2 linked regions of the Anaerobacillus sp. CMMVII genome follow. The protein of the gene in region 1 binds, or shares a complex with, the protein of each later gene. Links are inferred from orthologs where the notes say so. Each region holds a gene or a part of one and is shown on either strand. Other genes may lie near its edges.

Region 1 (3,711 bases):
TGGTCATTAATAACTTTGCAATTGAAAACTGCATGCCAAAGCTCACGTTTTACTTTGATATTGAGCCAGAAAAGGGATTAGCGAGAATTGCAAAAAATAAAGACCGCGAAATAAACCGACTTGATAAAGAAAATTTAGATTTTCATTATAATGTACGAAACGGTTATTTAAAGCTATTAACGATGTTTCCAGAAAGAATAGTGAAAATTAATGCAGATAGACCGTTAGAAGAAGTCGTTGCCGAGACAACGGCAAAAATAACCGAATATTTAAAGCAAGTTTAATCATCGAAAAAAACCTTCAGATTGTTGAAGGTTTTTTATAAGTATGGAACCTTTAATTATTCCTAAGCCAATTTTGTCTATAATTCAATTTTTCTAATAATCAAAATTACATAGATAGGTTCTTTATAGGACATCTGTTATAATAGGATAAATAAAGCTTAAAAGACTAAAGGATAGATATTACTATTATAGGGGGTAAAAAGGATGAAACTTGTTGTAGCAGTTGTTCAAGATAAAGATAGTAATAACTTAGCAAACGCTCTTGTAAAAGGTAATTTCAAAGCTACGAAACTTGCAAGTACCGGTGGATTTTTAAAAGCTGGAAATACAACGTTTATTATTGGTACAGAAGATCAAAATGTTAATGCTGTCTTAGACATTATTAAGGATAATTGTAAGAATAGAGATCAATTAGTTGCGCCGATTTCCCCAATGGGTGGAAATGCTGATTCGTATATTCCATATCCAGTGAATGTTAAAGTAGGTGGTGCTACAGTATTTGTAGTACCTGTAGATCAATTTGAGAGGTTTTAGGTGCGGTTAAAATGACTTGGAGAAAGTTATCTGAAACACAAGGAAAAGTAGTAAAAATAATTACAAATAGTATTCGTAAAGAGCGCTTATCACATGCTTATTTATTCGATGGTCCAAAGGGAACCGGAAAGCGTGAAGTAGCGTTGCAGCTGGCAAAAACATTCTTTTGCGAGAAAAAAGATCAATTTGAACCATGTGAGGTTTGTTCTGACTGTAAGAGAATTGCTTCTGGTAATCATCCAGATGTTCATATTATCCAACCAGACGGACAAACGATAAAGATAGAACAAATTCGCCAATTAAAAAAAGAGTTTTCGTATCGTGGTATGGAATCGGTACGGAAGTTTTATATTATTGAAGATGCTGAAAAGATGACAACTAGTGCTGCAAATGGACTATTAAAATTTTTAGAGGAGCCAGATGGGCAATCAATAGCAGTATTAACTACAGTCGAGGTGCATCGGATCTTACGTACAATTTTATCTAGGACGCAAATTATTTCATTTGTCCCACTGACACCATTACAATTGATGGAGAATCTTGAAAAGGATGGTATACCAAAGCCAATTTCCAAGCTATTAGGTCAGTTAACTAATGATTTGGATGAAGCTTACCAACTTTACCATGATGATTGGATTGCACAAGCTAGAGGCATAGTGATACAATTAGGGGAAGAAGTGTGCACAAGACCACATCAGGTCATGCTCACTTTGCAAGAAAGTTGGTTACCCCATTTTAAAGAGAAAAACCAATTAAATATGGGATTAGATATACTGTTACTTTGGTACCGTGATGTACTCCGGACCTTATTAGCAACTGACGATCAACTAATCTTTGTTGATCAGATCGATAAATTAGAACGACATGCATTAAAGAGCTCACAGCGAAAAGTTAGTCAGCATATGGCTGATATTCTAGAAGCGAAGAGACGTCTAAATGCAAACGTAAATCCTCAACTCTTAATGGAACAATTAATGCTGAGGTTACAGGAGGGATAGTGTATAGTGCATCAGGTAGTGGGTGTTAGATTTAAAAAAGCGGGAAAAATATATTATTTCTCCCCTGAAGATATAGATGTACAAAAAGGTGAGCTAGTAATCGTTGAAACTGCTCGAGGAATTGAGTTTGGTAAGGTTGTCATAGGAAGAAAAGTTGTTGGCGATCAAGACGTTGTATTTCCTCTAAAAAAGGTGGTCCGTGTCGCTAATGAAAAGGATCGGACAACGGTCGAAGAAAATAAGGCTGCAGCGAAAGAAGCATTTGAAACTTGCTTAGCGAAAATACACGAGCATAACCTTGATATGAAGCTTGTAGACGTAGAATACACGTTTGATCGAAATAAAGTACTATTCTATTTTACAGCTGATGGTAGGATTGATTTTCGTGAGCTAGTGAAGGATTTAGCTGCAATTTTTAGGACAAGAATAGAGCTTAGACAAATCGGTGTTAGAGATGAAGCGAAAATGTTAGGTGGAATTGGACCATGTGGTCGAATCTTATGTTGCTCATCTTTCCTCGGTGACTTTGAGCCAGTGTCTATTAAAATGGCGAAAGATCAAAGCCTGTCTTTAAATCCAACAAAAATCTCTGGTCTTTGCGGCAGACTAATGTGCTGTTTAAAATATGAAAATGATAATTATGAATCTGCCAAGCAAGAGCTTCCTGATATCGGAAAATCAATTGTAACAGCACATGGAAAAGGTCGTGTCATTGGTTTAAATATTTTGGAAAAGCTAGTACAGGTTGAGCTTGTCGATGCACGTATTATGGAATATACATTAGATGAGCTAATGAAAGAAGGAGTATTACCTACTCATACCACAAATATTGAGGTGTAAAGTTAACGTGGATAAAAAAGGGGTCTTTTCACGAGTAAGTCTTATGGAAGAAAAAATAGGTGGCCTTTATCGTGAATTAGGGGAGTTAAAAGAGCATTTAGCCCTCCTCTTAGAAGAGAATCAACATCTTAAGATTGAAAATGACCATCTACGTTCTCGGATCGAAAAAGCATCTGAACAAGAGGAAGAAGAAGTAAAGGTAAAAAAAGTAGAAGATGAAAAAATTGATATAGGAGAAGGTTATGATAACCTAGCTCGACTTTATCAAGAAGGATTTCACATTTGTAATCTTCATTACGGAAGTATCCGTAAAGAAGGAGACTGTTTATTTTGCTTGTCGTTCTTAAATAAAAAATAGTTGGAGGTGGACCTCTTTGGTCTATCTCTTTTTATGTTTCATATTTTTAATTACTCTCTAATCCTTTGGCAAGGTGTGACTTTAGCAATATGCTATATATAATTTGTTTTTTGAAGTAGGCTCTTTTCTATCAGATTGTTGCTATTAGCTTTTAGGTCGTACCCAAGCGAATGCTTGGTTCTTCACGCCTTGCGTGAAGCTTTTGAGAATAAATAAGCCATTGGGACAAATAAATTTGTCCCAAAAAGCTTATTTATTCTCAAAAGAAGACCTAAAATCCACAAAGTTTACGAAACAGCCATGAAGTAACATAGAAAATTGAAAATTAAACGTCCTGGAAACGGTTAGTATTCATTTGATATAATCAATTTTATTACAGCAACTCGAGAGGATATTTTATGGTGAAGATAGAGCATGATGAACGGGTTGATTACTTACCAAACGAAAAGTTAAAAATAATCCAAAGTCCCAATGTATTTTCTTTTTCAATGGATGCAGTGCTTTTAGCGAAGTTTTGTTATGTACCAATTCAAAAAGGAAAAATTGTTGATCTCTGTACTGGGAATGGTGTAATCCCACTCTTGTTAAGTGAGCGGAGCAAGGCAGAAATAGTTGGCGTAGAGATCCAAGACCGACTTTATCAGATGGCCATTCGTAGTTCCGAATTAAATAAACGACAAGAACAACTTCAATTTAT
Region 2 (3,778 bases), on another replicon or contig:
GATAAATAAATTAATTTTAACCCATGGACATTATGATCATATCGGAGGGGCAGAAGCTATAGTAGGTAAGGTTGCTGTTGAAACACTTTTATATGGTGCAGTTCCATTAGAAGGGGAAATTGTAAAGGATTTGTTGAACAGCTTTGTTACCCTTGGTACTGAGGTCGTATATGTAAAACAAGGGGATTATTGGAGTAATGGAAATAGTGAATTTCTAATTATGGCGCCATATGGCTATGAACAAAAACTAAATGATCAATCGATTGTCATATATGCAACGCTAGGAGGCTTAAAGTGGCTATTTACAGGGGATTTGGAAAGGGACGGAGAGAAGCAATTAATAAAAATATATCCTAATTTCAGTGTTGATGTTTTAAAAGTAGGGCATCACGGGAGTAATACCTCAACGACGAGTGAATTGTTAGACAGGACTAAGCCAAGTGTTGCATTGATATCAGTGGGGAAAAATAATCTGTATGGTCACCCCCATCCAGAAACACTTGCCAGACTCGAAAATCAGAGAATGATGATTTTTAGAACCGATCAACATGGGGCAATCCGCTATGTATTTAAAGGAAACGGCGGAGGGAGTTTTGAAACTGTCATTGAAGTACCTTAATAAAGAGAAGAGGCTGACTTTGAAGGTCGTAAGGTTACGATCCTTTAGTCAGCCTCTTCACCCTGTAAAAATTAGACAAATAAGTCAATAACTACTGCAACAGCAAATACTGTGGCAAAAAATCCGAATGATACAACGAAACCTACTGCAGAATCTACTGCATCATTACGGTTGCTTTGGACTTCCTTTTCAAATTGGTTCATTGGACATCCCTCCTAATACAGTTTTTAGTATAAGCGAAAAATGATAAAAAATCTACATTTGTAACATTTTCTATATGTTTATGTGGGTAACTACCTAAAAAGTTTTGGACAGTCTTTTTAAAAGGCTGTTTTCGTAAATTTTGTTACTTTTAGAAAGAAGCGTTTTAAAATAATATGTTGTGAGTAATTTCAATCAGGCTATAACAATCTATAGGTAGTTGCGATCGGTTTAACGCAACCTCATATCGAACATTTTATTGTAATTATTGCATTTTAGGAATTAGCAATACTGTGAAATGTTGTCACCTATAGAATGAAACCGCATAGGATATGATATCTAATAAACGAGAAAAAACATCATTGATTATCGTCATCAGGAGGTATCCTAGGCACCTCTAGCTGACGTTTATCATAAATGGAGGGATTAACAATTCGGTTAATTCCTCTTTTGTTTTGTTAAGAGAAAATTTTAACTAGCTAAAAGTCCGTACGAGTAAGTTCAGGGACTAAGATGTTCACATTTTACTTGTACTAACTTAATTTCTATGTATAAAATTGTAATAACTAACATTTACATTAAAAGAAAGGGTATCAGAAAAATGAGCTTTTTACAAGTGCAAAAAAACATCAAAAAAGGCCAGTTGTCCCCTGTGTATTTGCTTTATGGTACAGAGACCTTTTTAATTGAGGAAACGATTCAGAAGCTCCTTACTAAAGTTCTAACAGAAGATCAATATGATTTCAACCTGTCTACATATGAGTTAAAGGAAACGCCAATTTCTGTTGCTATTGAGGAAGCCTTAACAATACCTTTTATGGGAACACATCGAGTCGTAATCGTTAAGGATCCACATTTTTTAACTGGAAAGGATCAATCAAAGGTTGAGCATGATTTAAAGGCTTTTGAGAATTATTTGGTAAATCCGATTCCCGAAACAATTTTTATTATTGTTGCTCCATATGAAAAACTTGATGAACGAAAAAAAATCGTTAAACTGTTAAAAAAAGAAGCAGAAGTCCTTGAAGCTGTTCCATTTTCTGAACAGGAGATGGAGAAGTGGCTTGATAGTCGTGTGAAAAAATATCATGTTGAAATAACCAAACCCGGTAAAGAGAAACTCATTCAACTACTTGGGAATAGCTTAATTATGATTGCCGGGGAAATTGAAAAACTTGCTCTATATGCTGGAGAAGGTGGAGTTATTGATGAATTAACTGTTCAACAATTAGTTTCGAAAACAACGGAGCAGGATGTTTTTTCCTTAGTAGATCATGTCGTCCATCGGAGAAAGCAAGCAGCTCTTCAAGTTTTTTATGATTTAATAAAACAGAAGGAAGAACCAATAAAGATACTATCTTTACTGGCACGTCAGTTTCGAATTTTATATCAAGTCAAGGAACTCTCAAGTCGAGGTTATTCTCAGCAAAACATTGCAGGTACTTTAAAGCTGCATCCTTATGTCGTTAAATTAGCAAACCAACAAGCGAATTTGTTTGATGAAAAAAATTTATTGCGATTTATTGATGAACTAGCTGAAACTGACTACAAAATCAAAACAGGTAAAATGGATAAACAACTTGCGTTAGAACTGTTTATCATAAGGGTATTAGGTGGGGAATAATTCCGTATTTCTAAAAACTACAAAAGAATATTTTTACTAAAGGCTCTTTTCTAAAACATTGCTCCTGCGGTTACTCGTCGCACAAAAAAACATGTTGCTTTTTAACCTAAAAAAATTGGAAAGATTCCTTAGATGAAGATATCACCCAATAAATTGAGTAAGAAAAGAGCACTACTTACTAAATAAGTAGTGAAATCTTAGTATTTACTTAAGCAACAAACTTTGCGAAAATAGCCTTACTAAAAAAGGGCTGACTGTTGTCAGGTTCCTCTAATGAGGAGCTTGACAACAGTAGCCCTTTTTTCATTTTCATATAATTATTATGCTGAAAGCTCGTTTAATTTCTTCGCTAGGCGAGATTTTTGACGAGATGCCGCATTTTTATGAATTAAACCTTTTGTTGCAGCTTTATCAAGCTTTTTGGTTGCAACCAAGAACGCTTTTTTAGCTTCTTCAACTTCGTTGCCTTCTACCTTAGCTTCGAAAGTTTTGATAGCTGTACGAAGTGCAGATTTAACTGAAGCATTTTGAGCACGACGTTTTTCACTTGTTTTTACGCGTTTGATAGCTGATTTAATATTTGGCATTCCTTTCACCTCCTTGATGCAACCGGATAAATTGCGAATATATAAGTACAACACATTGCATTGTAACAAAACTCTGGACTAATTGCAATAGGGGATTGAAAAGGAGAATAGCATAAAACTATACAGGGAACAATTTGTATAGAAAAAGTTATGAGGGGTGCTTATTATGTCTAAGGAAATTAATCTTGAGCAATATAACGTTCGAACTGATTTAGCTCTTGAGGCTCACGAGTTAGTCCAAGAAAGAGAAGCTAGAGGTCAATCAGAGCAAAAGCAAACAATCAATGGAGTTATTGTTAAAGAACGTGAAGAAGAGGGAGTACATATAACAACAGTTGATATTACTGAAGAAGGTGCCCAAAGGTTAGGGAAAAAACCAGGAAGTTATTTAACATTTGAGATTCAGGGCATCCGTAATAAAGATACTGAATTACAAGAAAAAGTTGAACGTGTTTTTGCAAAGGAATTTAATCAATTTTTAAAACAATTAGGGATTAGCAAGGATGCAAGTTGTTTAGTCGTTGGGTTAGGGAATTGGAATGTTACACCGGATGCCCTAGGTCCGATCGCGGTAGAAAATTTATTAATAACAAAACATATTTTCGAACTGCAACCAGAACAAATATCAGACGGCTTCCGTCCTGTAAGTGCTCTTACTCCAGGTGTCATGGGGATCACTGGTATTGAAACGAGCGATATCATCCATGGAGTAATTGAAAAAACGAAGCCCGATTTCGTCATTGCAAT

What was found.
Region 2: holB (region 1) and holA share a complex: the UniProt entries of both Bacillus subtilis proteins name them as parts of the DNA clamp loading complex. The link is inferred for Anaerobacillus sp. CMMVII from one-to-one orthologs.

The regions. Positions count from the first base shown.
Region 1 is NZ_JACEHK010000001.1:58,648-62,358, forward strand. What follows is about bases 1-2,822. They hold holB (DNA polymerase III subunit delta'), read left to right. Parts: upstream 1-829; coding sequence 830-1,816; downstream 1,817-2,822. Other genes in these bases: tmk (dTMP kinase), read left to right, coding at 1-284; H1D32_RS00265 (cyclic-di-AMP receptor), read left to right, coding at 489-818; H1D32_RS00275 (PSP1 domain-containing protein), read left to right, coding at 1,823-2,656; yabA (DNA replication initiation control protein YabA), read left to right, coding at 2,664-2,822. In the rest of the region: more of yabA, read left to right, coding at 2,823-3,014; H1D32_RS00285 (tRNA1(Val) (adenine(37)-N6)-methyltransferase), read left to right, coding at 3,413-3,711. UniProt on the Bacillus subtilis protein: DNA polymerase III is a complex, multichain enzyme responsible for most of the replicative synthesis in bacteria.
Region 2 is NZ_JACEHK010000015.1:491,368-495,145, forward strand. The notes cover bases 544-3,432. They hold holA (DNA polymerase III subunit delta), read left to right. Parts: upstream 544-1,421; coding sequence 1,422-2,444; downstream 2,445-3,432. Other genes in these bases: H1D32_RS19635 (DNA internalization-related competence protein ComEC/Rec2), read left to right, coding at 544-619; H1D32_RS19640 (YqzM family protein), read right to left, coding at 691-822; rpsT (30S ribosomal protein S20), read right to left, coding at 2,765-3,031; gpr (GPR endopeptidase), read left to right, coding at 3,198-3,432. Also shown: more of H1D32_RS19635, read left to right, coding at 1-543; more of gpr, read left to right, coding at 3,433-3,778. UniProt on the Bacillus subtilis protein: Part of the beta sliding clamp loading complex, which hydrolyzes ATP to load the beta clamp onto primed DNA to form the DNA replication pre-initiation complex.